Regions from separate parts of the Ferdinandcohnia salidurans genome, predicted to be linked through region 2. Evidence: riboswitches for the same ligand, from Rfam matches in the RefSeq annotation. Region 2 holds a riboswitch; each other region holds the start of a gene.
The links. Region 2 has a riboswitch for S-adenosylmethionine ahead of ACFSFW_RS18225 (5-methyltetrahydropteroyltriglutamate--homocysteine S-methyltransferase). Riboswitches for the same ligand answer to the same signal wherever they lie in the genome.
Positions count from the first base shown of each region.

Region 1: linked by a shared signal. The riboswitch ahead of ACFSFW_RS16105 (enoyl-CoA hydratase-related protein) and the one ahead of ACFSFW_RS18225 (5-methyltetrahydropteroyltriglutamate--homocysteine S-methyltransferase) in region 2 are both predicted to bind S-adenosylmethionine.
Region 3: linked by a shared signal. The riboswitch ahead of mtnK (S-methyl-5-thioribose kinase) and the one ahead of ACFSFW_RS18225 (5-methyltetrahydropteroyltriglutamate--homocysteine S-methyltransferase) in region 2 are both predicted to bind S-adenosylmethionine.

Region 1 is NZ_JBHUEK010000025.1:347,823-358,254, forward strand. Features, by position in the region: gene ACFSFW_RS16095 (Bug family tripartite tricarboxylate transporter substrate binding protein) at 1-648, opposite strand, end outside; gene ACFSFW_RS16100 (CaiB/BaiF CoA transferase family protein) at 730-1,935, opposite strand; gene ACFSFW_RS16105 (enoyl-CoA hydratase-related protein) at 1,981-2,706, opposite strand; SAM riboswitch class I at 2,949-3,059, opposite strand; gene ACFSFW_RS16110 (LysR family transcriptional regulator) at 3,215-4,156, shown strand; gene ACFSFW_RS16115 (FIMAH domain-containing protein) at 4,484-7,633, opposite strand; gene wecB (non-hydrolyzing UDP-N-acetylglucosamine 2-epimerase) at 8,056-9,207, opposite strand; gene ACFSFW_RS16125 (SDR family oxidoreductase) at 9,260-10,036, opposite strand; gene folE (GTP cyclohydrolase I FolE) at 10,099-10,432, opposite strand, start outside.
Region 2 is NZ_JBHUEK010000026.1:98-10,529, reverse strand. Features, by position in the region: gene ACFSFW_RS18255 (DsbA family protein) at 1-367, shown strand, start outside; gene ACFSFW_RS18250 (pirin family protein) at 431-1,168, opposite strand; gene ACFSFW_RS18245 (sigma-70 family RNA polymerase sigma factor) at 1,353-2,069, shown strand; gene clpP (ATP-dependent Clp endopeptidase proteolytic subunit ClpP) at 2,074-2,676, shown strand; gene ACFSFW_RS18235 (Na+/H+ antiporter NhaC family protein) at 2,743-4,059, opposite strand; gene ACFSFW_RS18230 (SDR family NAD(P)-dependent oxidoreductase) at 4,093-4,857, opposite strand; gene ACFSFW_RS18225 (5-methyltetrahydropteroyltriglutamate--homocysteine S-methyltransferase) at 4,986-6,089, opposite strand; SAM riboswitch class I at 6,207-6,308, opposite strand; gene ACFSFW_RS18220 (DMT family transporter) at 6,419-7,297, opposite strand; gene ACFSFW_RS18215 (AbgT family transporter) at 7,503-9,029, opposite strand; gene ACFSFW_RS18210 (M20 metallopeptidase family protein) at 9,051-10,235, opposite strand.
Region 3 is NZ_JBHUEK010000008.1:97,872-108,303, reverse strand. Features, by position in the region: gene ACFSFW_RS06430 (pyridoxal phosphate-dependent aminotransferase) at 1-213, opposite strand, end outside; gene ACFSFW_RS06425 (carbon-nitrogen family hydrolase) at 308-1,093, shown strand; SAM riboswitch class I at 1,184-1,343, shown strand; gene mtnK (S-methyl-5-thioribose kinase) at 1,444-2,628, shown strand; gene mtnA (S-methyl-5-thioribose-1-phosphate isomerase) at 2,640-3,689, shown strand; gene ACFSFW_RS06410 (methylated-DNA--[protein]-cysteine S-methyltransferase) at 3,741-4,229, opposite strand; gene ACFSFW_RS06405 (methyl-accepting chemotaxis protein) at 4,344-6,104, opposite strand; gene ACFSFW_RS06400 (B12-binding domain-containing radical SAM protein) at 6,313-8,058, shown strand; gene ykzP (protein YkzP) at 8,280-8,435, opposite strand; gene ACFSFW_RS06390 (DUF3905 domain-containing protein) at 8,579-8,935, shown strand; gene ACFSFW_RS06385 (TrkH family potassium uptake protein) at 8,970-10,319, opposite strand.

The DNA.
Region 1 (10,432 bases), on a different contig from region 2:
TATGGCACCATCCACTTCTCCTGATAGAAGTGCCTGCATAGAAGGTCCACCGCCGCTATATGGGATACCAACTATTTCAATACCTGTTTTCGAAGCAAGCTCTTCCATTGCTAGGTGGCCAATCGAGCCTACTCCTGAATGTGCATACTTAAATTTTCCAGGGTTGGCTTTTACATATTCTAACCATTCTCCAAAGTCCTGCCACGGAGCATCTTCACGAATAATCAATAATTGAGGAGCTGATACAAGTCGAAGTACTTCTTCGAAGCTATCCCATTCGTATTGCAATTCATCGGTATGTGTTTTGATTGCAACACCCGTTTCCATTGTTACCGCAACTGTGTAGCCGTCCGGTTCGGCATTAAATAATTGTGTTAATCCCACAGTTGAGGAACCACCTGGTTTGTTTTCAACAACGATTGATACTTGATTTGGTAGGTGCTTGGACGCTGCCTCAGCCAATACCCGTGCAGATGTGTCTGTACTACCACCAGTATCATAAGGAACAATTAGTGTTATTGGCTTTTCTGGAAAACTATCATCCTCTTTTTTGCCTTCATCCGAAGTTTTTGTTTCCTCTGACTTTGAACAGCCTACTAGCAATACAAAAATCAAAGCTACTGCCAACATGAACCATCTTTTTTTCATCTTGTTTCCCCCTCTTCTTATTTTCATCATTTTTTTGAATCCATTTATAATAAGTAAAACCTTGTAGCTCCTTTGATATTTTTAAATAGTTTTTGTAGGATCTTTCTTTCGGGAAATTACCCCCTGTTTATGAAGGGCATCAATAGTTGAAGAAGAATAACCTATTTCTTGTAAAATTTCCTTTGTGTGCTCACCAATTTCAGGAGATCGATTTTTTAATACACTTTGCTCATCGGATAGTTTGACGACTACACCTGGAACTGTTACTTTTGTGTCATTGATTTCTATATCAATTAGCATATCCCGATTACGTAAGTGTTCATCTTTAAGTACATCCTCAATCGTATTGATTTTTCCGCAAGGGACTGATGCATTTTCTAGTAAGTCAACAATTTCGGAAACCGTCCTACTTGATGTCCATTCCGATATTCGCTTTTCAAGCTCATCATAGTTATCAAGTCTCCCATTCACGGTGTAGTAAGGTGAAGTCTCACTCCCCCATTCGGGACGTCCGATCACTTTGCAAAATTCACTCCACATTTTCGGAGCAAGAGCCGCAATATATACATAACCATCTACTGCCGGAAAGGTAGTTGCAAATACATTTCTGCTGCGGTTTCCAATTCGCATCGGATTTTCCTTAAGCACACTAACGAGTGATAAATTTTCAAATAACATGGATACCATAGAATCAAGCATTGCAACATCTACCAATTGCCCTTTACCTGTACGTTCCCTAGCTTGAAGCGCAAGCAGTGCGCCGTTAGCACCTTGCAATCCAGTGATATGGTCGGCAATGAATAATCCTGATTTTATTGGAGGCCCGTCTGGTTCTCCTGTTAAATGAGCGGCTCCACTTAACCCTTGAATCATTCCATCAAAAGCACGTTTGTTTTTGTTTGCCCCCGTTAAACCAAATCCCGTAATATGAACCATTATAATTTTGGGATTAATGTTAGAAATCGTCTCATAATCGATTCCCAGTTTTTCAGGAACACCTACTGAATAATTCGTTACTAAAATATCAGCGCTTTCAATTAACTTTTTTATTATTTCTTGCCCTTCCTTCGATTTTAAATCGAGAGATAGTGCCTTTTTATTCCGATTCATCGTTTCAAAATATATACTAATATCGTTATAGATAGGCTCAGCTACCCTTGAAGGCTCCCCATTAATAGGTTCTATTTTTATAACTTCCGCACCGTGATCGGCTAGCGTTTGACAACAATAAGGTCCTGCAATATAGTGGGTAAAATCTAACACCCTTATTCCACTTAACGGTCTCACAGATTTACACACCTTCCAATACGTCATTTTTAATAAAATCCAATGCTACTTCACTTTTGCCAAGTCTAGATTTAGAGTTTGTTCCAGCATAATTCCCTCTTTTATTCCAACCTGCTCTGTAAGTAATAATGCTTCCTTCCACTTTCTTACTACTTTGTACCCTTTGCTTGCAATGGTTTCAGCATATTCCATGACCCTACTGCTCAGTTCACTCTCATCAACGATCGCTTCAATCGCTCCTAATTGGTATGCATCTTGGGCAGTGCACTTCATACCAGTCAGAGCCATTGTCCGTATTTTTTGATAGGGTAAAATCCTTGATAAACCTTTCGCTCCTCCAACCAGCCCAATATTAATTTCTGGTATTGCGAAATATGCCTTTTCAGATGAAATAATAACATCCGAGCACCCTACTAATACTGCACCCATTCCAACAGCAGCTCCATTTAGCTCACAAATAACAGGGACAGAACAATGATACAAATCCTCCCAAACCTTACGAAGCTTTGGTCGACGAACGACATCATCTGCGGGTGTATACGTTGCTAATACTTTAACATCCGCACCTGCGCAAAAGACCTTTCCTTCAGCCTTTAGAACCACCGCACAAATTTCATTATGAGCATTCACGTACTCAACGATCGCGCTAAGCTCTTCATAGCTTTCTTGAGTTAAAGCATTTACAGGTGGCCTATCAAAGGTGACAATTAAGATTTTGTTATCATTCGTAAGGTTTACTTTGAAGTTCTTGTATACTTGGATTGCTTTCAATCTACTCTCTCCTTCCAATTAATTCCCAGTTTATTCCTATTTAACAGGGAACGGGTTTAGTTTGATTAAATCATATGATTGAATATTCCGTATACTCAAAATTTTTTATACTTCCATAGGTAATTACTATATATACCTGCATTGCTTAAGAATCCTGTTTTTTCTAAAAAATGATCTAAAAAAACGAAAAACCCCTCTTTCAAAAGAAAGAGAGGCATATGAGCATATGAAACGTCCGTCCCCTCTTATCTTTCAAAACATAATGTTTTGCTGGAATTAGCACCTTTTCATGTCGAAACATGAGTGGTTGCCGAGCTTCATCGGGCCAGTCCCTCCGCTACTCTAGATAAGAGATTAAATATTAAATTTATATATATAGTTTATAAAGTTACATGATAATGTTATTATTGTCAATGACGTTTTAGAAGATTTAAAATTATTCGTCAATTATTATATTAAAATACTATTGTGCTAATAATATACTTTCGGATTAAATGAGGAGGCTCCTATGAAACTTGAACAACTAAAGTATATTGTCGAAATAGCTGATACGGGATCAATCTCTCATGCAGCAGAAAGTCTTCAAATTACCCAACCGACCATTAGTCAATCCATTGCGAGTTTAGAAAAGGATTTGAAATTAAAAATTTTCACTCGTTCCCGACTAGGAACCCAGCCCACTGAAGCAGGAAAAATTATCATCCAGCAAGCTAGAGTCATATTAAGTAAAGTGAATGAATTAGAAGAAATGATAAGTGTTCAAAGTTCCCAACTATCTGGCTCCTTGTCCATTAGTGCAATACCTAGTTTTAGTTTAAATATATTACCTAAAGCACTTAACCTTTTTAAAATTCAATATCCTGAGGTTCATATTAAGTTATTCGAAGGTGGTTCCATCTTTACAAACCAGCTTGTTCTAGAGGAGAAAATTGATTTAGGGTTAACATCATTGAGACATGATTCAGAAATCGATCCAAGGTTATCTTTTAAACCATTATTAACGAGCAAGATGATTGCATATGTTGGACAATACTCTCCATTGGCAAAAAAGAGAACTGTCTCGTTAAAAGAGATTGTCCAATATCCTATTGTTCTCTTTGATGAAGGTTATGCGACCAATTATTTTATGGGTGAAAAGCTTGAGAAATTTGGCAAACCCAATATTGTATTCACTTCCGGAAATTCAGAATCGATGAAAAAAGTGATCTCCGAGAGCTTTGCAGTCGGTTTTTACGGTGACGTATCTGTACAATCCGATCCATATGTATTAAGTAATCAAATCCTACCAATTTATATCGAAGAGGAAGTCGATTCCTATTCATATCACGGCATTGTAACGAAAAAGAGCCTCCCAATCTCCTTAATCGCCCAAAAGTTTATAGATGAACTACGCAATCAAACTGAAAGCTTCAAACGAGTCTATAACTTGCAAGATTATTCAAAGAAGTAGAGTTGTTGGTTGGCAGCCAATCATTTAAACAAGAATGCACATATTGAAGCATTAATATTTTAAAATAGAATTTTTATGAAAATTATGGCTGAAACAGACTATTTCAAGGGACTTAATATCCTACTAATCAAATGTTTGTTTGAAATTCAAGTTTCAGACCCTTACTTGATTAAGCTGCTATTCAAACGTTTGTTTGAATTAATAATTCATAATTAGTACAGATATTTTTAAAACTTGTTTTTACTATATTGAAGTCATCTTTGAGCATAACAAACCCCCATTTGGCGGAAACCAAATGGGGGTTTGTAGCTATGACACTGTCTTACCTTATTCCCAAATTGCGTTTACATTGTTAGTGAGCATTTCTTTAATTTCGTTACTAGCATTGCTGTTATTTAGATGTTTTGTGAAGTCTTCTAGGTGTTTCTTTGCTTGTTGCGCATCGCCTTTGTCATAATGGTGCTGTGCTTGGTCTAATCGGTTTGTTAGTTGTTTCATTAGTGAATGATCGATTTGGTTTGATTCTGCAAGCTCCGCAATTTGCTTGGCTAATGTAGATGTGGTGACGTTAACTGTCACGGTAATTGCGTTTGATGTGTATTCTTCACCTTGATAAGTCACAATTGCCTGTATCTCAGTAGTTCCTGCATTTTCACCGGTGATTTTGCCGTTCTCTACCGTAGCAACCTGAGGTGAACTACTTACCCACTCTACATCAACTTCATCTAGGTTAACTACATCTCCGTTTATATGGAGGACAGAAAGGTCAGTTTCCCTTTCCTCACCTTGGAGTATCGTTGTTTCCCCTGCTGAAAGAACAACTTCTTTTAACAGAACTTCTTTTTCATAAGTTAGTTTGAAGTCATCATAATAGGCGCCTGACGTTGTAAAGAAGTTTGAAGCCCCTCCAAATAATCTAGCAGAAACAGCATTTTCAGGTGCTGTGACCGTTGCTCGTACAGTTTGCCATTGTTTATGACCACCTCTGACATGAATGATGTTAACACCATCCACATCACTCCCAACTTGCTTACCAGCTGCATTAAAATAACGGATAAAGAAGCTTGCACTGCCATCCTCTAAATACATTTCAACTGTACCGGTATATTCAACACCAGCTTTAACCGGAATCGGATCTGATACGACAAACACCGTTTCATTTTGAGAGCTATCCGTAATTTTTAAGGAATTGGTTCCCGTTTTGGCCTTTTCATCAGTTATCCCGTACGATACATTACTTGAAAGACTAAATAAAGACGACCAACCCGGAATCGAATTGTTTTCTCCTACTGTTCCTTCAAACCCTGCATTTTCAAATGAAACAGGAACAGTCTCGTAAATAGGTTTAACAGGTAGTTTACCGCCATCAACGACAGGAATCATTTTTAAATAATGACTGTCACCGTCGATAAAATAAATATTTTGGTTACCTTCGTTATCATAGGCAAGTTCAATAAACGAAACTTCAGGTCCAGCTTCAATTAAGCTAACATGCTTGAGTTCGTCTGATTTCGGATCTACAACGGCTAGTTTTCCTCCAATATCCGTATACAATAGACCATCTTCGCCAAATAAAATATGAACCGGTCTCCACATTCCTCTATTTTTGATATTCGGATATAGGTTTTTCGATTTTACAATTTCGTACGTATCCGGGTTCATTGCAAATAAGATTCCGTCAACGGCTCCCCATAACAATCCATCTTCATCAAACGTTAACCCACTGATCATTGGTGGCGCATCTAATTCTGGGAAATCTAATTCAAACTCCGTAATTTTCTTCTTACCTGCTACATCCCACACAAACATTTTTGCCTTTTTGGCAGTTGGTTCGATGTCTAATCCACCGCGAATTGTAGTAGATCCGTAAATCTTTCCATCTTTATAAGCAAGCCCCACAATACTTTGATCTTGGACTACATTTCTGTGTGTCTCTCTATCACCTGTAATAGGGTCATAGATTGTAAATGTTCCACCTAGTTTTTGATAGTATGGAATTGTACCAATTAACAATTTTTCATTTTCGAATTTCATGATATATGGACGGTCTTGTTCATACTCATCATATAAATTGAAGAGCGTTTTGACTTCTAGCGTATCAGTATTCATCTTCTGAATCGATGCTCCGGAGTAAATCCCGAAGTACATATCTGAGCCATTCCCGGCAATCATGCCTTCTGCTTGGCCCTGTGAATACGTCGTAACTTCTCCTGTTTTCGTGTTATACCTTGCCCCTTTTGGTCCTCCTGGGTAGGTCGTCATGTACAGGTTCCCATCAGGTCCCAGTCCAAGACTATGTAAAGCTAACGGCAAATTCCCATTCATCGATAAAGGTAAATCGATTATTTTTTGGGCGTCCAAATCCACTGTCATAATTTCTCCGGTTCTTTTTACCGTAATCAGACGTAAATCTGAATTATTTTCGCCAAAATCAACGAATGCACTTCCTCGCCATCCTGCAGGATAACGTATACCCGTTTCCCTTGTTTCTAGTGTGTTTACATCCACTTCTAAAATATGACGTTCGTTAATTACGTATGTTTTGCCATCATTCACAGCTAATTGTGAATATCCAAAAGCTCCAAAGTCGTCCTCAGAACCATCGCCTTTTATACCACCTATTACTCTATCAACCCACTCTTGTGTTGTTAAATCATATAGCAAAATCGCACTCACACCACTAAAACGTACAAATAAGTAGTTTCCAGCAACCTCCATATCATAGGCAAACTGCATTTCTTCGAGCGTTTTTCCAAAGATATCCGCTACATTTTTCGTGATATTTTCTTTTTCTAGAGTCTCCGTGTTGATGCGGTACACACTTCCGGTAACCCCCAGGCCTGCGTAGAGATAACCGTTGTGGTACGTCAACGATCGCACATAACTAGCGTCGCCCTCAGCATCTACTTTTCCTAGGTCAATAAATTTTTGCTGAGCGACGTCGTATTTGAAGATTTTACCTTCCTTTTCTTTGTATGTTCCGATATAGACATTTCCATCGTCATCGGTTGTGCTGCTCCAGAATTGATGGCTTGCATCTGGAATTCCTAGGTTCTTTACTGACTTTGTTTCTGGTGAATAGCTCCAAAGTTCTCCCGCGTTCTTTTCCGCTAATCCAGCAATATATACCGTTCCATCTGGAGCGATGATATGTGTCCAAACCTGGCTTACTTTTCCTAATTGGGCATTAAAGAGAACCGTATTGTTTTTAACATCAATAACATTAAATAATCCTCCATTTGCTGTTGTGTAAACAACATCCTTCCCATTCTCTTTTCCAAATACCGCATCTGTCACAACTGCACCTGTAGCAGGAGTACCCAAATTCTGCACTTCTTTAAAACCACGACCATTCAATTTTGCAACCACTGTCTCGTCTTGATTTTCTTCAGCACTTACACTGAATTGAAAGAAACTAGTGATTAACACGATAATTAAGAAGCTTGAGAGTAACTTTCGATAACGTTTTTTCCCCATAGTAGATCTCCCTTCGTTTTAAAAGAATTAAAAATGGTAGCGTATACAATTTGTGATTACGGCTCATACCTCCCTAATAATAGAATTGTTGGTATTCTCCCTGGTGAAAATTCCGAGTCTTGAACTAATTATATAGTTCACCTTCTAACAGGGACAGTCCATAATAAGTCGATAAATTGTCTTTATGGTGTCTTTAAGGGAGGAGAGAGGAGGGGGGGTCAAGGTGATAGTTGTCAAGGCTCCTACATAGGTCCTAGAACACGAGAGTGGGTATATTATCCTATTTTACAACCAATTATTAGTATGTCGAATGAATACTTGTCTATGGATAATGTTTATGTACACAAAAACAGCCTATCTTTCATGAGCAACTCCTGCTCAAAAGATAGGCTGTTTTGTTGGGACCTGGGTCGCCAGCTGGGTCAAGGGACCTGTCCCCGTGACCCAAGCGTAAGTTCACTTTTCCTCAAATGGTTCAGTACCACTTGGACAATTCGCTTTGCTGCATGTCCATCACCATACGGGTTCGAGGCCTGAGCCATTTTTTCATATTCGATCGGATTTGTTAGAAGTTCATGTGCGAGTGTGAAGATTGATTGTTCGTCGGTTCCTGCGAGTTTTAACGTCCCAGCTTCAATGCCTTCGGGGCGTTCGGTTGTATCTCGGAGGACGAGTACTGGTACGCCGAGCGATGGCGCTTCCTCCTGAATTCCGCCTGAGTCGGTCAAAATCAGATGTGCTCTGGCTGCAAAGTTGTGGAAATCGAGTACGGGTAGTGGATCGATTAGATGGATTCGTTCATTGTTTCCGAGTATAGTTGTTGCGGAATCTTTTACGGCTGGGTTGAGATGGACTGGGTAGACGACTTGGACATCATCGTGGACTTGCGTGATTCGTTTTATCGCTTTGAAAATGTTTTTTAGTGGCTCGCCTAGATTTTCACGTCTGTGGGCTGTGAGTAGTAAAAGTTTGTCTGTTCCGACTTTGTTCAGGATTGGGTGCTGGTAGGTTGGATTGACCGTTAATTTGAGTGCATCAATTCCGGTGTTGCCGGTGATAAAAATTTGGTGCTCAGGAATGTTCTCGTCGAACAGGTTTTGAGCTGATTTTTTAGTAGGTGCAAAATGAAAATCAGCGATGCTTGTTGTCATTTTTCGGTTCATTTCTTCCGGGAACGGGGAGTACTTGTTGTGAGTTCTGAGCCCCGCTTCCACATGTCCGACTTTGATTTGATGGTAAAAGGCGGCTAGGCTCGCTGCAAAAGTCGTCGTCGTATCACCGTGAACTAAGACGAGATCTGGCATTTCTTTTTTTAAAATCTCATCAATCCCAGTGAGGGCGCTGGTTGTAATACTGGTGAGCGTTTGCCGCTCCTCCATGATATCCAGATCATAATGGGGTCGGACTTGGAAAGCTTCTAAAACCTGGTCAAGCATATTTCGGTGCTGCGCCGTCACAGTCACAATCGGGATGATGTCATGTGGATGCTTCTCGAGTTCCTTCACAACAGGCGCCATCTTAATCGCCTCAGGCCGAGTGCCAAAAACCAGCATCACCTTTATCTTTTGGTTCATATAATTTCTCCTTTCTAGGGGCACAGTTCACAGGTCCCTCGTCCCAGCTGGGTCACGGGACCTGTCCCCGTGACCCATTTTTATTTACGACATTTACTCCGCCCGATGCTGAGATGACACTACCGGTGATAAAGTCTGAGTTTTCCTCGCAGAGAAAGGCTATGATTCTGGCGATATCTTCGCCGGTGCCTGGGCGGCCGATTGGGGTTTGAGGATCTTTTCGTGTACGAGCAGTGGTGATGGTCGCTTCTTTCATATCGCCAGTGATGTCTCCCGGGCACACCATGTTTGCAGTAATTCCGTACTCGGCCTCCTCAAGAGCAATCGATTTGGTGAGCGAAACAAGTCCAACCTTCGCAGCACTGAAGGCAGCTCGATACATCCAGCCAGGTGAGTTTTCTGCATCTTGAAAGCCATAGGTGATGATTCTGCCGAATTGCTGGATTCGCATCACAGGAATCGTCAGTTTAAGAAAATGAAACACCGAACTCAGGTTACCGTCAATCATCTCATTCCACTCGTAATCCTCGTAATCTACTATCTTCTTCCGTTCAAAAATATACGGGCCAGCGTTGTTAATCAGGTAATCGATACGGCCAAAGCGGTCCATTGCTTGGGTAAAAATGTTGGTGATGTCCTCCTTTTTCGTGACGTCACCTTGTACGAATTGAATGCATTCCAAATAGTGCTTCCACTCTTTTTTAAGCTCTTCAACACGTGCCACGTCACTCCTGTAATTCACCGTCACAGAGCAACCCATTTTCAAAAATTCCTCTGTTACCTTTCTGCCTAAACCCTTCGTTCCCGCTGTAACAATTGCATGTCTCACCAATCTCACCTGCCTTTCTGGGATAGAGATGGGACAGAGGGATCTGTCCCCGTGACCCATCCTTATCGATTTAATAGTGTTAGGAATTCGAGGCGTAAGTCGGAGCGCTCCTCGAATATGCCTCTTACGGCTGTTGTTGTGGTTTCGGAGTTTGTTTTTTTGATTCCACGCCCACACATACACATGTGCTTCGCTTCGATAACCACCATCGTACCTTGTGGCTGAAGGATTTCTTCAATGGCTTCCGCAATTTGGTTTGTTAGCGTTTCTTGAACCTGGAACCTTTTTGCATAGCCTTCTACCATTCTCCCAATCTTGGAAAGTCCGGTCACTTTTTTATCCGGTATGTAGCCGACATGTGAGACCCCAAAAAACGGTGCAAAATGATGCTCACAC
Region 2 (10,432 bases):
AGAATCTGAAGTTGGCCAACAATTATTAAACGAAGACTTTGCTCTTGCAGCGAAACTTGGTGCCAGAGGCTTTCCAACAATAATTATGGTAAATGAAGAAAACAAAGGCGTTAAAATTGTAGGTAGCCGTCCATTGGATTATTACGTTTCCGGACTATCGAAAATAACAGGCGAAGATGCACCGCAAGCAAAGCAGCAACCTGCACTATCTGACTTGCTTGAAAAAGAAATTCTTTTTGCAAAAGAAATTGAAGTGATGTACGATTTGGAACCTTCTGCACTTCAAGCATTCATTGAGAACCAATTAAAGCCAGGCACGTTTGAAGAAAAAGAACTCCTCGGCGAAAAATACTTTGTGAAAAAATAATGGGACATAGGGACAGGTACACTGTCCCAGTAAGAAATATGGGACGAGGGACCCCTCGTCCCACTAATATGCCCATTTCCCACTGATCGTTCCCTCCATCGACACTGGTGCATTCATGTCGACATAGAATAGTACAGCTGTTGTATCCGCTACTCCAGTTATTGAAGGTAGAGGCTCCTCTAAATCTGTAACAGCTTCCTTTTTTTTAATCTGAAAATCCCCAACAGTAAGCTCACCATCTACAACATATAAAAATGGTGATAAGCCTTGGTAAACAGGTATTTCTAACTGATCCCCTTGCCTCAAATGCGCATCAAGAATATAGACATTTTGTCGAACCTTCAGTGGCGCTTTACTTTCTTCAGGTCCTACCATGAGATACCAATCACGGTTTCGAATGGGCTTTTCATGAAATTGAATCGTTGGTTCGAGATCGGATTCATAGGGTCGAACAAAAATTTGGAGCATTTCGACTTGATCATTTTTCACTTTTTCCTCATGCCAAAAGCTCCGACCCGCATTCATCATCATTAAGTGCCCAGTCGTTATCGGAACCTCTATCCCAGTTGAATCCTTATGATGCATTGTACCACGCCATACATAACTCAAAATCTCATCGTTGACATGCTCATGCATCTTTATCGTTAATCCTTTTTTCATCACAGCATGGTCGATAATACTTAACGAGCCGAACGCAAAATCTTTATTCTCCTCTAAAATATCGCCAGGCTGAATTCTTGTGATTGTAAATGGACCCTTGTATGGTTGCCAATGCTTTTCGGCAGAAAGTTTTTGTAACATTGAAAGGTCACCTTTTGTCCTTTTTGTATATTATAACAAACCCTACTAATCGTTTCTTGTTCGAGAGCTTTTACTTTGCATATAATGGAAACTAAGTAAACCTTGAAAATATTTTTTACCCCCGTATCTTTTCATACCCTTTTATTCGTTTATAAAATAGAGACGCGCTGAAGGAGTGATTGTTTTGCATAGTAAGCTTTGGAATGGTTCAGAGGACTTTAGAGAACAGAAGGAATTTTTTACTGAGGAACAACTTCATGATCTCTATCCGCTGCTCCGACGATATTGCCAGTTTATATCCCAAAACAGCTGGGATGGAGAAGATCTCGTGCAGGAATCCTTGATTAAGGCTTGGAAGCATTATAGGCACCAGCCTACAATCTCTAAAGCACTCTTGAATAAAATAGCCCGAAATGTATGGATAGACACAGTGCGAAAACGAAGCAAAGAGTCTCTTGAAGCTATTACTGATGATGGATATGATGAATCCCTGCAAATGGAGAAACGCTTCGAGGCTGTACAACAGCTTATGAGTAAGCTAACACCGAAGCAAGCTGTCATTTTTGTTTTAAAAGAAGGGTTTCAGTTTCAACTACTTGAAATAGCTGAACTATTAAACACAAATGAGACTGCTGTGAAAGCCGCCATGTATCGTGCAAAACAGAAAATGGAGAAGAAAGAAGAAATTCCACTTATCGAGCAATATTGGACAGAGGAAGATCGTGAGCAGATTCAAAAAGTACTATATGAATCTTTAAACAAGCAAGATCCATCCATATTAATCAGGACGATACCTTCTATCCATTCTTTATCGAAAAACACAAATCCAACTTGTTCTATGCAAAAATCACGATCCTACAAATTTCCTTCAAGCACTGTCTCTATGGCTATGGCTGCATAATAAGATGCAAGCGAATAAGGAGGAAAATAATTTGAATTCGATACCATATGTAATTGAACAATCCAGTCGTGGGGAACGATCGTATGATATTTACTCGAGGTTATTAAAAGATCGGATTATTTTGATTGGTGACGAAATAAATGATTCTGTTGCCAATAGTATAGTTGCACAGCTATTATTTTTAGCAGCTGATGATCCCGATAAAGATATTTCCCTTTATATTAACAGTCCCGGTGGCTCTACTTCTGCTGGTTTTGCCATTTTTGATACGATGCAATATATTAAACCAGATATTAGGACCATTTGTACAGGTATGGCTGCATCCTTTGGTGCCATGCTTTTGCTAGCCGGAACAAAAGGAAAAAGATTTGCCCTCCCAAATAGTGAAATCATGATCCATCAGCCGTTAGGTGGGGTGCGCGGCCAAGCAACTGAGATTGAAATTTCCGCAAAACGCATCCTTAAGCTTCGAGAACATACCAATCAAATCATTTCAGAACGCACAGGTCAACCAGTTGAGAAGGTAGCAAAGGATACTGATCGGGACTATTTTATGAGTGCAGAAGAAGCAAAGGAATACGGGATAATTGATGGAATAATTAAATAACCATCTTTATAGAAAAAGCGAATACCACTCTCAAATGGTAATCGCTTTTTACCTTTTCAGGATTTGTTATGCAGCCTTTATTTTTTTACCTTTATTTCGTTCAAATCTTGGAAATCCAATTAGAATGGCAATAATACCACATATTAAAATTGCAATTGGATAATAGGAATATGCCAAAATGCTTAATGGCGAAATTGCCGCCAACCCTGATGCGACAAGCATTTGTCCTCCATATGGAACAAGCCCTTGCCAGCTACTCGAAAATATATCAAGAATACTTGCAGATTTTCGTGGATCAATTTGGTATTCATCAGCAATATTCTTTGCCAATGGACCAGTGATAATAATAGAAATTGTGTTGTTAGCAGTAGCTAAATCTGTGACACTAACCAATCCAGCAATTCCAAACTCTGCCCCTTTTTTCGTTTTAATTTTACTCGTTACAAAGTTTAGAAGCCATTGGATACCACCGTTATGCTGGATAATGCCAATCATACCTCCGATTAAAATCGCAACAATGGCTAAATCCTCCATATTAATAACACCTTGGGAAACAGCTTTTATAAATCCAGTCAAGGTGTAAGAACCATCAACTAAACCAATAATCCCTGCAAAAATGGTCCCACCTAGAAGAACAATTAAGACATTCACTCCCAGTAAAGCAACAATTAGGACGGCTAGGTATGGAACTACTTTAATAAACTCATATGAGTAATCTCCTAAAGTTTCAACACTATTACCAGCAGTAACGAACCAAAGAATGATTGCAGATACGATAACGGCAGGTAACACAATCAGAAAGTTAGTTTTAAATTTGTCACTCATTTTCGTTTGCTGTGTTCGTACCGCTGCGATGGTAGTATCAGATATCATCGAGAGGTTATCTCCAAACATCGCCCCACCAATGACCGTTCCCATTGCTAAAGCCAGCGGTATCCCAGTTTGTTCTGCAATGCCAATACCAATTGGAGCAAGTGCGGCAACCGTTCCCATTGATGTCCCCATCGATAGAGAAATGAAACAACCGACAACAAATAATCCGACCATTAATAGATTACTAGGAATAAAAGTTAACCCCATATTTACGGTAGACTCAACTGCCCCCATGCCTTTTGCAGTTTCAGCAAATGCACCAGCTAAAATAAAGATAACCGCCAACAGCATAATGTTGGGGTGACCAGCACCTTTTGTAAATATATCAATTTTCGTTGATAATTTTTCCTTTTTATTCATTATTAATGCAATGGCAGAAGCAATAATAATCGCAACATTTAATGGCATATTTGAAAAATCACCGGAAATAGCTCCAGTGCCGACAAATAATAAGACAAAAATTAATAATGGAAACAACGCAGAGAAGCTTCCTTTTTTTACATCTTCCATTTCTACCAACTCCTTTCATTTTAAAAGATGAAATCAGTGCATCGTCATTCCACCCGTAACATTTATCCCTTGCCCCGTCATATAATCCGAGTATGTTGAGGCTAAAAACACAACAACATTTGCGATATCTTTAGGTTCAGCCGTTCTACCTAGCGGAACCTGAGAACAGTCCTCCTGCCTTATTAGCTCAGCATTAAGCCCTCTTAACTCACCGCCTATTACTCTTTCCTTACGCTTCATGTCAGTTTCTACGATGCCAGGACAAACCGCGTTCACATTGATTCCATCTTGAGCCAATTCAATTGCCATTGTTTTTGTAAAGCCTAATACAGCATGTTTGGAAGCAACATAACTTCCCATTAATCGGTACCCATTTTTACCCGCTTGCGAGGATATGTTGATAATCTTTCCACCTTGCCCTTGCTTTTTCAGGATTCTTGCGACGGCTTTACTGAACAGGTATACTCCTTTTGCGTTCACGTCCATCACAAGGTCCCAGTCTTCTTCTTTTATATCTACGGAGTAATCCATTTTTGAAATTCCGGCGTTATTCACTAAAATATCTAAACGCCCAAAATGCTCCATTACTTCTTGAACCGCTTTTTCAACCTGTGCGGCTATTGTAACGTCTGCCTGGAAGTAAACTAACTTTTCATTGGAATTTTCCGCATTAAATTCTCTATCCACTACAGCTACTTTAGCCCCACACTCTAAAAATGCGTCCACAATCGCTTTTCCGATACCTTGGGCACCGCCAGTTACAATAGCTACTTTTCCTGTTAAATCCATACAATACATTTTAGTATCCTCCATGCCTTCATAAAAAAAGTATTCGCGTCTGATTACTTGGTTTTATCCTGTAAAAGGAACAGGTACACCGTCACACCTGCTAATGCAGTTGGACGAGAGCCCCGTCCTTGTTTCCTTTATCCCCAAATTTCTTTTGAGATATCTACAATGTATTTCAATTTCGCCCATTGCTCTTCTTCAGTTAAAATATTTCCGTGGTGCGTCGAAGCAAAACCACATTGCGGGCTGATACACAAATTTTCAAGTGGTACAAATTGTGATGCTTCTTTTACACGTGCGATAATATTCTCTTTAGATTCTAATTCTCCACGCTTTGATGTAAATACACCAAGAACAACGCGAGGGCCATTATTTGGGATATACTCTAATGGAGTGAAGTCCCCCGAACGATCGTCATCATACTCTAAGAAAAAGCCATCCACTTTTTCTTTCGCAAAAAGAGTAGGAGCAATTTTTGCATAGCTTCCTTCGAATGCCCAGTTAGAACGGTAATTTCCACGACAAAGGTGGGTCGTAATTGTTAAATCTTCCGGCTTTCCCTCTAATACGCCATTAGCCACTCTTAACGCTAATTCGATTAATTCTTCACGTGTTGAACCACTATCATTAAAAGGGATCTCCGGTGCATTGAGACCTGCTATGTAAACATCGTCTAGTTGTAAATAGCGGCAGCCTGCCTCATAAAAGGCTTTAATGGCATCTCGATATGTTTGAATAATATCATTCGCATATTCCTCAAGATCAGGATAGATTTCCTTGTTACGGATTCCAGCATTAAACAATTGATTCGGACTTGGAATGGTTTGCTTTGCAATCGCACGGTCACCCACGATTTCTTTAAATTCAATGAAATCTTTAACATGTGGGTGCTCAGGATTAAAGGAAATTTTCCCAATAACTCGCACGTCGTATCTCTCGGTCTCTTCTTCCTTGAACTTAAAGCCATGGTTCGGAACATAGCCCTCTACTCCATTCAAATGCTCTAAGAAATCTGTGTGCCAAAATCTCCGGCGGAACTCGCCATCTGTAACGGCATGTAAGCCAATTTCAATTTGTTTATCTACAATCTTTTTAATTTCTTCTGTTTCAATATCATGAAGTTCGTGTGCTGAAATTGCTCCAGTTTGAAAATCTTTTCTTGCCTGATGAATTACTTCTGGACGTAATAAACTTCCTACATGGTCTGCACGAAATGGAGCCTTTACTAACGTTTTTGTCATTTTAAAACCTCTCCTACCTTTTAATTTTGGGACAAGGGACCTGTCCCTCCGTCCCACACAAAAAACCCTCTTCTTGCAAATAAGAAGAGGGTTGGATAGACATATGAAGTCCCGCTCTTCTTATCTTCTAGCTTGTTGCTACTGGAATTGGCACAGTACTTAAAAAAGTCTGTTGCCGAGGCTTCAAAGGGCCAGTCCCTCCACCTCTCTGGATAAGAAAATTCGAAATATTAAATTATGAATTAAACTTTACGCTCAAATGTAAAATTTGTCAATAGTAATTTTCCAAATAAACCTTTGGTATCGACTTGTTGTGTACTTCTTACGCTCTACGACTTTTTAGTGTTTTTCCAATTAATCTCACTTATAAAAGTAGATCCCAAGATTAAGATGCCACCGACTATTTGTATGAGGTTCATACTTTCATTTAAGATAATGGCAGCCATGATTACAGCGGAAATGGGGTCAATATAGCTTAATACGGCAATCGTTTGACCTTTTAATTTTTTTATTGCTGAAAAATATAATAGGTACGCAACCCCTGTGTGAATGATCCCAACCATTAGTAATAGACTGATTGACTGTAGACCAAGTCCTGAGTAATTCAGGCTTTGCGTAGCTAAAACGTATGGAAACAGTACAATCGAAGCCATTGAAAGCTGCATAATGGTAGTTTCAAAATCTGATAGGCCTTTGATAAACTTGTTGATTAGAATCATACTTGCGTAAAAAGCTGCAGCGAGTAAGCCATTCAAAATGCCTACAGGATGGTTGTATGTTCCTGCCGATGTTTCAGCACCTGGATTAACAACTAAAAGCAAACCTACAAAGGCGAATACAATGCTAGTTCCCTTCATCCAAGTCCATTTTTCTTTCAATAATAGCGGTGCCAAAATCATAACAAACACTGGGGCAAAATAATAGCTTAGTGTAGCATTCGAAATAGTTGTATATCGATAAGATTCGAATAGAAAAATCCAGTTGAAGCCCAACGCTGCCCCGGATAAAAGCAGTAAGATAAGATTCCGTTTTGACATTTTCAATGAAAACTTTTGCTTTACTAGAAAACTGGCACCAATTAAAAACAAACTTCCAATTGTCCCCCGAAATAAAGCCATTTCGCTCGAAGAAAGATCAATATTCTTCACAAACAACCCAATACTACCAAAAATCAGCATTACTCCTATAAAAATAAACTTTGCCTTCATATCCCTACTCCTATTTATAGTCCCGCCCTCTTCCCCTATGTGGCAAAAGAACAGGCACAAAATGTCCTAAAACTAAATGAAACAGAAAATCTCTAATATGAGATTCTCTGTTTCACATGTTACATTGCTTTATTTAAATTGTCAGCCTATATTTTTATTTCCTGAATCTTTTACGTAAAAAATCTTAATCTCGTAATCTGTCCCTCTATAGATGAATCGGTCCCTGTGGTCCAACTGGAACACCGATTAGGTACCAAATCACTGCAATTATGATCCAGAATATACCGAAGAATACCGTGTATGGAAACAATCCAGAAATCAATGTTCCTAACCCAATATTTTTATCGTATTTTTTCGCAAAAGATAATAATAGTACCAGATATGGAAGCATTGGGGTAATAGGATTTGTAATCGAATCTCCCACGCGGTAAATGGCTTGTGTAAAGGCCGGGTGGTAATCCAAATACATAAACATCGGTACAAAGATTGGAGCAAGAATCGCCCACTTTGCTGATGCACTTCCAATTAGCAGATTTACAAATGCAACAAAAATAATGAACAAAATGATTAACGGAACACCTGTTATCCCTATATCATTAAGGAAGTTAGCCCCTTTAATCGCAATGATTGGACCTAGATTACTCTCGCTAAAGAATGAAAGTAATTGTGCGGCAAAAAACACTAAGACAATGTAAGGTCCCATCGTGCTCATCGATTTTCCTAAAATATTTCCAAAATCTCTTGAACTAGTAATTGTTTTGGCACCAAGTCCATAGAAGAAACCAGGAATAAAGAAGAAAATTGTTAATAATGGTACAATCCCTGAAATTAATGGGGATCCATCGATAATCGAACCAGTTTCCGGATTACGTAAAATGCCATTTTCAGGAATAATCAGCGCCAATAAAACAATTACATAGACAGCTGTAGATATTCCTGCCCATTTTAGTCCGCGACTTTCATCTAATGAAATGTTTTCAATTGCCTCAATTTCACCTGTATATTCCCCAAATCTTGGAATCGTAAATTTATGCGTGACCCATACAGAAACAAATAACAGGACAATTGCTGATACCGCGATAAAATAATAGTTCATAGCAGGATTTGCTACATAATTTGGATCTACCGTCTGAGCAGCTGGACCGGTAAACCCAGCGACAAGTGTATCAGACATGCCAATAATGAAGTTTGCAGCAAATGCTCCAAGTGTGGAGGCATATGCCATAATGAGTCCCACGAGTGGATGATATCCAAAAGCCATTAATACGCTTGCTGCGAGTGGCGGCAATACAATTGGACCTGCATCACCAGCTGCGTTTCCTACAATCGCAATTAAAATAATGATTGGAATAATTAGCTTTTTTGGAGTCGTTAAGACCGCACGCTTCATAATCGTTGAGAAGAATCCGCTATTTTCAGCCATTCCAATCCCAATCATCATAACAAGAACCATACCAAGTGGAGCAAAAGCGGTAAAGTTCGTCACTGAATTTAGTAAAATTGCAACTAGACCATCCCCAGTTAAGAGATTAATAGCCTCCACCGCTTCTCCTGTCGTGGGATGTGTTGCTGATACATTGAATAACGATGCAATATAAGATGAAATTAAGGTAATGGCACAAAGAATAATAAACAATACGATTGGATCAGGTAGCTTATTCCCTGCGTACTCAATCGAATCCAGCATTCGATTAAAAAATGTTTTATTTTTTTTCGTTGTAGTTTGCGACATACTATCTCCTTTCTGTGATGCTTATTTATTGTTAGTTAATGTTAATGCTGTAAAGACGTGGAATCGCAATCCGTCTTTCAACGCTTCTTCATCAATATCAAATTTAGGATGGTGGTGTGGATATGTGATTCCCTTTTCTTCGTTCCCTGCACCAATAATGACAAAGCAACCAGGTTTTTCATTACTGAATGCAGAAAAATCTTCTCCACCAAGAAGCGGATCAACCCACTCAAGTGTTCGATCAGGTAAGAACTCTTCAATAACCTGTACAACTTCATCTGTTACGTGTTTGTCATTCATAACCGAACTATAGCCATACGTATAGTTTACCTTTGCTTCAACACCGTTTGCTTTCGCAATACCTTCAGTAATCTCACTGATACGTTTTTTAACAAGTTCACGTACTTCGGGACTTAATGTTCGAACGGATCCACCAATTTCAACAGTATCAGGGATGACATTCAATGCTAACCCACCAGCTTGGAATTTAGTCACAGACACCACACTTGGCTCTAGTGGATCAATGGATCGTGAGACAATGTGATTAAGACCTGTAACAATTTGTGCACCAGTCACAAGAGGGTCGATTGTTAATTGAGGAGTTGAAGCATGTCCCCCTTTACCTTGTAAAGAAATCTCAAACACATCACTTGCTGCTGTTAATGCTCCATAGCGGATGTGAACCGTACCAAATGGAACTGTTGAAAATAAATGGACACCAACAACCTCATCGACTCCGTCAAGAACTCCAGCGGCAACCATTTCTTGTGCGCCTCCAGGAGGTAGTTCCTCTGCATGTTGGAAAAGAAACACGATTTCACCACTTAAATCTTCTTTATGCGCTGTCAAAATCTTAGCTGCTCCTAACAACATCGATGTATGACCATCATGACCACAAGCATGCATGACTCCATCTTTTGTTGAGGTAAATGGAAGCCCAGTTTCTTCTTTTATAGGCAAAGCATCCATATCTGCACGGAGAGCAATGACTCTACCTGGCTTAGATCCCTTTAAGCGGGCTACTACACTCGTTTTTGTCGGTCTAGATAATTCAAAACCACCAAAGCTTTCAAGAAGGTTATATACAAATTGAGAGGTATGATCCTCTTGAAAAGAAAGTTCTGGGTTTTGATGTAAATAACGACGCCATTCGATTACATCTTTGTAAACATCATCTAATTGTTGAAGGATCTCATTCTTTTTCAAAGTAACATCTCCCATTTCATTAAGTAATTTTTTAAAAAATATCTTATATTTAGTTTCTAGCAAAAATACTTTAGTACGTTAACATGATATAAGAATATAAAAACTATTTCAATGGAAAATTATATTAATATTATTCGGAATTAATAGTTTCATTCTGTCTTTTGTATCAATACGAGTACACAGCACCTGAATTACAC
Region 3 (10,432 bases), on a different contig from region 2:
ACGAAACGGAGAGTACTTATGAAATTTAGGCTGGTCAGCAGCATTTTTAAGAGCTTCAACAATATGTTGAGGTGTTGGTTGGTCAGGATTCCCCTGTCCTAAATTTATAACATCATGCCCCTCGGCAACTACTTTGTTCACTTTAGCAACTAGTGATGCAAAAAACTGTTTCGGTAATTTTTGTAGGATTTCAGATTGTTGGAAATTTTTCATATCTACACCTTCTTTAAAATACTTGAAATATTAGTTGAAAATCATATATTGTTAGAGTTAACTTGTAAAGTATCATTTTTATGGAGGCAACCAAATGAATCTAAAAATTGCATGTATTCAGTATGATATCCAATTCGGAAAACCGCAAGAAAATTTTGACCGAATTTCAAAAGAAATAGAAAATACAATGAATCAAGACAAACCCGATATGATTATCCTTCCAGAGCTTTGGACAACTGGATATGATTTAACAAGATTAGATGAGATTGCTGACGAAAATGGCGATGAAACAAAAACGTTTATCAAAGCATTAGCAAAACAATACTCTGTAAATATTGTCGCAGGCTCTGTAGCTAAAAAGACAGAGCAAGGTGTGACAAACACAATGTTTGTCTTTAATCGAGACGGAGAATTGCTTAGTGAATACAGCAAACTACATTTATTCAAGCTCATGGATGAGCATTTGTATTTACAGGCAGGCGAAGCAAAAGGTGATTTTACCATTGAAAATGTACCAGCAGCAGGTGTCATTTGTTATGACATTCGCTTCCCGGAATGGATTCGTGCACATACAGCTAGCGGCGCTGAAATTTTATTCGTGGTAGCGGAATGGCCACTCCCTCGTCTTGAGCATTGGCGGACACTGCTTCTTAGCCGCGCCATTGAAAATCAATGCTATGTTGTTGCATGTAACAGTGTTGGTAGTAATCCTGATAACGTATTTGGGGGACATTCAATGATTATCGATCCATGGGGAACCATTATTGCGGAAGCCGGTACCCAAAGCACAACATTAGTTGGGGAAATCGACCTAAACAAGGTTCAAGAAGTGAGAAAACAAATCCCTATTTTCCAAGACCGTCGCCCTACTTTTTATTAATCGTTAAACTAAAATGTATATTGACAATTATGTATATTCATTGTTATGATTTTTATCAGTATTATAAAAATTTAAATATCGTTGTTTTATCTCTTATCAAGAGCAGGCAGAGGGACTTGGCCCGATGAAGCCCAGCAACCGACCGTAAAACCATCGTAAGGTGGGGCGCTATTTTTTCTAGCGCTGGGGAAACCCACAAGGCACGGTGCTAATTCCAGCAGGAAGTGTAGAACTTCTTGGCAGATAAGAGGTGCGAAGCCGTGTCTTCAAGCCTCTTTCTATGAAAGAGGCTTTTCTGTTTTTAGAGAAGCCTCCAAACTACTAAATTAATACTTCTGGAGGAATATAAAATGGCAGTATCATATCAATCGATTTACGAACCATTAACAGAAAGCGCGGCGGTGGCATTGGCCCTTCGTTTAGGTTTGTTTGAAGAAGGAACATTTTTAAAATGTAGAGAAATTGGGGATGGAAATTTAAATCTAGTTTTCCATATCACCGAAGAAGAAGGAAATGGCATCATCATAAAGCAGGCTTTACCGTATGCAAAGGTAGTTGGTGAAAGCTGGCCATTATCACTAAAGCGTGCAACAATCGAAGCAAATGCATTATTAGCAGCTGCTGATTATGTACCAACTCTTGTACCAAAGGTTTATTACTCTGATGAGATTCTAGCTATTACTGTGATGGAAGACCTTTCCCACTTGCAGATCTCAAGAGCAGGTCTTATTGAAGGTAAAAACTTCCCGCTATTATCTGAGCACATCGGAACATTTTTAGCTAAAACATTATTTTACACTTCAGACTTTGGACTAGAGCCATCAAAGAAAAAAATATTGGTACAAAAATTTATTAATCCTGATCTTTGTAAAATTACGGAGGATCTTGTTTTTACTGATCCATTTTTCGATATCGATACAAACAGTTTCGAAGAGGAATTACAGAAAGATGTTGAACAACTCTGGGCTGACCAACCACTAAAGCTTGAAGTTGCAAAATTAAAGCAGAAGTTCTTAACGCAAGCAGATGCTCTATTACATGGCGATTTACATACAGGAAGTATTTTCGCTAGTGAAACCGAGACGAAAGTTATTGATCCTGAATTTGCCTATTTCGGCCCACTCGGTTTTGATATCGGTCAATTTATTGCAAATCTATTATTAAATGCGATTTCAAGAGATTCTGAGTACCGTGAGCCATTATACGAACATATCGAAAGAACATGGGATGTATTTTCTTCAACTTTCTCAGACCTTTGGAAAAATGAAGCGGTTGAACTTTATCGTGATACGGAAGGCTATTTGGAATATGTTCTTGAGCAAACTTTTGAAGATGCAATTGGTTTTGCAGGCTGTGAAGTGATACGTCGAACAATCGGCCTTGCACATGTTGCCGACTTAGATGGCATTGAAAGCTATGAACAAAGAATTGCAACTAAACAACATGCACTTCGTTTAGGAAAAGAATTAATCCAAGAACGCAAGTCAATCAAGGAACCTGGAACTCTACGAAACTATGTAGAAAAAACTCACTAAGGAGTGACAACATGACCTACACAAAAACAGTTCCGCAATCCGTTCAGTGGAATGAAACACATATTAAACTATTAGATCAAACAAAGCTTCCGTTGGAGACTGTGTTTATCGACCTTTTTTCAATCGAGGATGTTTGGGAAAGTATTACCACTTTAAAAGTCCGTGGGGCTCCAGCGATAGGTATTACAGCTGCGTTTGGATTAGCTTTGTCTGCTCAAGGCTATGAGGTAACATCCTTAGATGAGTTCAAGGAAAGACTCCTAAAAGATAAAGAATACTTAGCAAGCTCACGCCCTACTGCTGTAAATCTAATTTGGGCATTGAACCGATTAGTTGCAAGTATCGAAGCTTCAAAGTCTGTGAATGAAGCTAAAACAACACTTGTTCATGAGGCGATTCGAATTCAAGCCGAAGATGAAGGGGTCTGTCGCCAAATTGGTGAAAATGCGCTTACTCTATTCAAAGATGGATTTAACGTGCTAACAATATGTAATGCGGGTTCGATCGCAACAGCTCGCTATGGAACAGCACTAGCACCATTCCATCTTGCAGCACAACATGGAATGAATCTATCAGTCTATGCATCTGAAACAAGGCCAGTATTACAAGGAGCTCGTTTAACAACTTGGGAACTCCTACAGTCAGGTGTGGATGTGACACTCATTACGGACAATATGGCCGCCCATACGATTTTGGAAAAAGGCATTGATGCCATCATCGTAGGTGCTGATCGAATTACTGCAAATGGAGATACTGCCAATAAAATCGGAACCTTCAATTTGGCGGTATTAGCAAAAACATTCGGTATTCCTTTTTATGTCGCAGCACCTCTTTCTACTTTTGATGTGACATTAGAAAGTGGAAAAGAAATTCCGATTGAGGAGCGAAATCCAGAAGAAGTGACTCATTTGGGTGGTGTTCGCGTCGCTCCAGAAGGGGTAAAAGTGTACAATCCAGCGTTTGATGTTACACCAAATGAACTTATTACAGCCATTATTACGGAAAAAGGGATTTTACAAGGCGATCTCAGAGCGGAAATCCATAAAGTGTTTGAAAAATAAAAGAAAATCCAGTGTGGAGGCACACTGGATTTTTTATGAGTTGAAAGCTCTTTATAGCACGCCTTCCAATTCCAACAGTTTTTCTTTTAAATCTGTTCGTGTACCAGTGTATCCCGTTAATGACCTGTCTTTTCCAATAACACGGTGGCATGGAACAACAATCGGAATTGGATTTTTCCTATTGGCTTGTCCAACCGCACGAACAGCTTTTGGATTATCAATGGCATTCGCAATATCCGCATAACAGCGAGTTTCACCGTAAGGAATATTCAAAAGTTCATTCCACACCTGTTCTTGAAACACTGTACCGCGAAATTTTATTGGGAAGCTGAACTTCTTTCGTTCCCCTCTAAAATATTCCTCGAGCTGATTTTTAATTTCTACAAGAGTAGCATCATCCGGAGCATAGGATGCATCGTACTTTTTATTAGCTACCTCCCAGTCCTCTTCAGAAAGCGAGATGTCAACTAATTCCATTTCTCGTGCAAGGATATAAATGGTTCCAAATATATCGGTTTTCATTTCACTATATTTATACATCACGCAGCACTCCCTTCTCTACTTTTATTTTACAAAACCCTGAAACATTTTGGAAATCCTTTATTTACAAAATAGTAAGCCAGTGCCTTGAATTTGCACTGGCTTTTCCCCGCCTTATAGTTTGAATCTAGTAATCATAGTGTTAAGTCTATTCGCTAATTGTGATAATAGCTCTGAATGGTCAGAAATTGTTTCCATCGTACTCGTTGTCTGTTGAACAGAGGCAGAAGTTTGCTCGACGCCTGCTGCTGACTGCTCGGAAACGGCAGCGATATTATCAATTGATACATTCATTTCCAGTGTATTGCTTGCAATTGTATCAAGATTTTCAGAAACCGTTTGGATCCGTTCTACCATGTCCGTAACCGCATCATAAATATCCTTGAAGGTTTGACCCGTTATTTGAATTTGCTTGGACCCTTCATCTACCTGGCTGTACCCATTTAATAAACCCTGAGCAACTGAGTTTGATTCGGTTTGAATACTATTTACAATTTCAGTTATGTCTTTGACTGAATGAGATACTTGTTCAGCTAATTTCCGTACCTCATCTGCAACAACTGCAAATCCCCTTCCATGTTCTCCTGCACGTGCTGCTTCTATTGCTGCATTAAGTGCTAACAGATTCGTTTGATCTGCGATATCTCGGATGACCTTCACAAGGGTTGAAATTTGCTTCGTTTGTTCGTCGAGTCCTTTTACCTTTTCAACAGAAAACTGCATGATGCTGTTTATTTTATTCATTTGCTCCGTTGAGGCACTCATATATTCATGGCCCTTTTTCGTCATTTCCAAGACGTTTTGAGACGATTCATTGATTTGAATTCCACTTTGGTTTGCTGTTTGAATTTTCTCAGCATAATCATCCATCATTTTAGCTAATTGCGTAGAGGAATTTGCTTGCTCTTCAGCTCCTGTCGACAACTCTTGAACGGTAGACGCAATTTGCTGACTCGCTGCTTTCACTTCACTTGATGAGATCATTAATTCGGAACTCTTTGTCGTTACTTGTTCGGAGACTGTTGTAATTTCACGAATCATTGATCGAAGGCTTTCATTCATTACATTTAATGACTTGCTGAGCAACCCTATTTCATCATGTCCTTTTACTTGAATGACATCGACATTTAGGTTCCCCTCCGCAATTCGATTCGAAATTCCAACCAATTTTTTAAGCTGCTTTCCAATATTTCGACCGATAATCACAAGGCTCAAAATAGCAATTATCGTCGATATGACAATTGAAACGAGTAAAACAATAGCTGTTCCAGTTACATTTGAATTTGCTACTGTAATCGCACGTTCACTTTTGACTTTCATGTTCGCTCGCAACTGGTCCAATTGTCTGACAGTATCCTTAATTATTTGTTCAGCTTCCCTGCTCGCTTCTATTGAACTTAACTTGTTCGCCGAAACAACCGCTGGAAAAACTTTTTCATCAAATAAAGTGGTGAGCTTTTGTTTATTTTCTCCAACCTTATTATAGTGCTGAAGCTCTATTGGTGTTAGCGAAGGTTCAAGTTCATCAGATAATTCGTCATATCGTTTACTTAAGTCGTGGAATGCTGTTACATGTTTTCCATTACTATCTTGTATGTAAATACTAATCTCGCTGCCTAGCTGGTTGAAAACGCTAGCAATTTCGGTAATCATTATGGATTGCTCTCCGCTTTTTTTCACTTCTTTCATTTCATTATTTACATGATACAGCTGTACAAAAATGATTAAAGCCGATAAACAAAATAAAAGAATGGTAATCGTAAATGCCACTCCATATTTATAGCCAATCTTCAAATTATGCCACCATGCGGCTAGTTTTGTAGGTGACTTTTTATGTACGTTTTTTTCCCGTTTTTCTCTTTTTGACCCCTTCAATTGCCTACCCCCTGCTTACTACGTTTCTCTATTTTAGATATTTCGACAAAATCTCTGTTACACTATTCTTTATTATAGTAGAAATTGTCGGACTTTGAAATGAATTCTGAGAATTAAACAAAGGAATATTCACTTGTATTTGGTGCAAATAGCCTCCTGTGGTAAAATAAATAAGTTAATCATAGTGTTTTTAATAAGGAGCAAGAGAATGAATATTGTTGTTAGTACGTTAAATGCAAAGTATATCCATACAAGCCTGTCCATTCGGTATTTAAAGGCTTTTGCGGCACCTGAATTTGATGTTACACTTGCGGAATATACAATTAAGGATCCAGCAATGAACATCGTTACTGACTTGTATCGAAAAAAGCCGGATGTTATCGGCTTTAGCTGTTACATTTGGAACATTGAAGAAACCATTAAAGTCATTAAAATGCTAAAGAAAATAAATCCGGAGCTAGTCATCATCCTTGGCGGCCCTGAGGTGACTTATGACGTTCACGAATGGCTTGAGCGCATACCAGAGGTTGATTATATTGTCGTGGGTGAAGGGGAAGAAACCTTTAAGGATCTACTCACTGCGATTCGTGATAATGAAAGTAAAGATGACATCAGTGGTGTCGCTTTCCGTAAAGAAGATCGCATGAAAATCAATCCACAACGAAATAAGCTCAATCTTAAGGATTTACCTTCACCATTTCGATTTGAAGAGGACCTCGAACAGTTATCAAAACGCGTAACATACATTGAGACAAGTCGTGGTTGTCCATTTAATTGCCAATTTTGCCTTTCCTCCATTGAAGTTGGAGTGCGCTATTTTGATCGTGAAAAAGTCAAAGACGACATTCGTTTCTTAATGGACCATGGTGCTAAAACTATTAAATTCGTTGACCGCACCTTTAATATTAGCCGAAGCTATGCGATGGAAATGTTCCAGTTCTTAATTGATGAACACCGTCCAGGTACTGTTTTTCAGTTTGAAATTACAGCAGACATCATGAGACCTGAAGTCATTGACTTTTTAAACAAAAATGCACCTGCTGGGCTGTTCCGATTTGAAATTGGAGTTCAATCTACAAATGACCTAACAAATGAATTGGTTAAACGTAAGCAAAACTTTGCGAAGCTGCAGCGGACCGTAATGATGGTAAAAGAAGGCGGAAAAATCGATCAGCATTTAGATTTGATTGCCGGTCTACCTGAGGAAAATTACCAATCCTTCCGAAAAACATTTAATGATGTGTTTGAAATGCGTCCTGAGGAACTTCAGCTTGGCTTTTTAAAAATGCTTCGTGGAACTGGAGTTCGAATCACTGCTGCACAGCATGATTATATCTATATGGATCACTCGCCTTATGAGATTCTAGGAAATAATGTTTTAAGTTTTGAGGACATAACAAGAATTAAACAGGTTGAGGATGTTCTCGAAAAGTATTGGAATGACCATCGAATGAACGAGACGGTAGAATTTTTGGTTACTCATAGTTTTGAGACACCATTTGATTTCTTCCAAGACTTTGGCACGTATTGGGACGAGCGTGGATGGTCTCGAATTGGTCACCAGTTAGAGGATTTATTCAAGCGTCTGTATGAATTTTTACAAGCGACAAACCAACATCAGCTTCCAGTTATCGAAGCTATCATGAAATATGATTATTTAAGAAATCAAAAATACAAGCCACGGAAGCCTTGGTGGGAGGACCTTGTGAGTAAACAAGATCGGGCAACCTTCTATCAGGAGGTCGTGGAAGACCCGAATGCTTTAGGTGAGGAATTTAGCAAACTGAAGCTTCAAGAAAAAGATTTGTACAAGCATACAGTTGTCGAAAAAATTCCATTTGATCTTGAGACTTATAAACAAACGGGAGAAATTAAATTACAAGATACGTATTTGCTCGTTTATTTTGATCCAATTGAAAGACAAGCAAAAGTGTATTCCCGAAAAGTTTCGTAAAGAAAGAGTCAGCGCTGCTGACTCTTTTTCGTACGTCCAGCTCCAACGCCTAGCCCCTCGAGGTCACAAGCAAATCCGTCAAGAAGGTCAAAGAGCAACCTTCTAGCTAGCTCGTCTTGTGCTTGTCGGACTTACACAGGACGTGTTGACATCGACGTTTGCCACAGGACGTGGCAGAAGTTAGTCGATGTTCCTCTTTCAAGGCGTTTTCGCCTTTGGGGTTATTCGCCAGTACTGTTTCCTTTTTTCGAATTACGATTTGCACCCTTCATTGGGTTTTCATAATCTGCTTCTGCTGAAAATTCTGTATCAGGCATACTTTCTTTTGGTGTAAAATTACTCTTTCTCGCTGCGTCAAATTTCACCTTACGTTTCATTTTTTTACCCCCTTTTCATCTGTAGTTTTCACCATGAATGTTACCTACATAAATGGTAAAATACACCTATCGATAAACTCACCATTTTATAAATTTTTGGTTGTTGCAAACACTATAGAAAATGGATATGTGAGGTGTATAAGATGACAAAAAAGAAAAAACAATCAGAAGAGATTGAATCACCAATTTTAGATGAAACGATGCCCCATCAAATTTCCGCACCATCCTTTAAAGGTACTGGAATTAAAATGGAGGAGCCGTTTGTAAACGAACATGGAGTGGTTATAGGCGATAGCCTTTATGACTCCCCAAATTCACCATTGAATAATTGGAGCGATGAAGTGGATCCAGAAATAATGGCCGGTGACCAATGGGTGCATCCGACAAACGATATCGGCTGGAACACAACCGAGAATCGTGAATTACTTGAAAGCAAAAAACAACCTAAAGGTGTTCCATTCATGCACCCATCACAAGACACTAGCTATGGAAACGACTAAGCAAAAGAGCACCCAAATCGGGTGCTCTTTTGTATTATCCAATTATTAGCCTTTCTTTTGGGTAATGATAATTTGCATCCTTTCCTTTTTTTCCGATAATGAAGATAAAGTTCAGGATACCGACCCGTCCGATAAACATTAATAACATAATCAGGATTTTTCCGAAATTACTTAAATCAGGGGTAATTCCCATTGATAGACCACATGTACCGAAAGCAGATGCTACCTCAAAGAAAATTTCCGTAAATGTAAAATCCTCAGTAATCGTTAATAAAAATACAGAGATAAAGCAAGTAAAAAAAGCAAAAATCGTGACTATAAGTGCTTTTCTAATATCATCTTCATGAATTTCACGTTTGAAGATTTTAATATTTTTGTTTCCTCTTGCAAAATGATATAAAAACAATATATTTATCGCAAATGTCGTAGTACGAATTCCCCCACCAACAGAACTAGGTGAAGCTCCGATAAACATCATGGCGCCTAAAAACAACAATGTAGGCTCCGAAAATTGATTTACATCCATCGTTGCAAGACCAGCACTTCTTGTTGTTGTCGATTGAAATAAGGAATAGAAGAAGGTTTCATGCCAGGCCATCCCTTTAAAGAAATGGTTGTATTCCAATAGTAAAATCATCAACGTACCAAAAACAACTAAGGATAAAAATGTAACAGTCGTAAGCTTCGTGAATAGTGAAAAACGATATCTTCCTTTCTTTTGAAAAAGAAAATCTTTGATTTCGACTAATACCGGGAAACCAATTGCACCTAAAATGATTAATATAATCGTTATAAATTGCACGAAATAATCGTTCGCATATGGCATTAAAGAGGTCCCTGTAATATCAAACCCTGCATTCGTGGTCGCACTAACAGCGGCAAAAATACCATGAATGAAGGCTGCCTCCCACGTATCAAAAAACTGCATAAAATAAAGACCTAAAATCAAACTACCGAAGAACTCAATAATGACCATAATAATGATAATTTGTTTAAGCAGATTCACTAAACCTGATAACTGTGATTGATTCTGATCAACCATAATTAATCGTCGTTCACGAAGTCCAATTTTCCGACGAAATAATAACCAAATAAAGGTTCCCATTGTCATAATTCCAATTCCGCCTACCTGTAGAACGAAAATCAAAATAAAAATACCAGAAACGGTATATGTATCTTTGACTGAGATTACACTTAATCCTGTTACACTTACTGCACTTGCAGCTGTAAATAACGTATCAATGAAAGCCACCTCTACCCCTTCTTTGATAGCAAAAGGAAGACTAAGTAATATAACTGAAATTGTAACAGCCAATAGATAGAATGCAAAAATTAATTGAGCTGGAGAGAGACCATTGAAATATAAATTTAACTTTTTCCACATTTTTTCTTTCACCCTAACCTAATCGCGAAATCTATCCCTCTATATTAAAGAATTATTTACCATATTAAAAGTCTTTTTTGTGTAAACTACCGTCTACTTTTAAATGCTTTTGT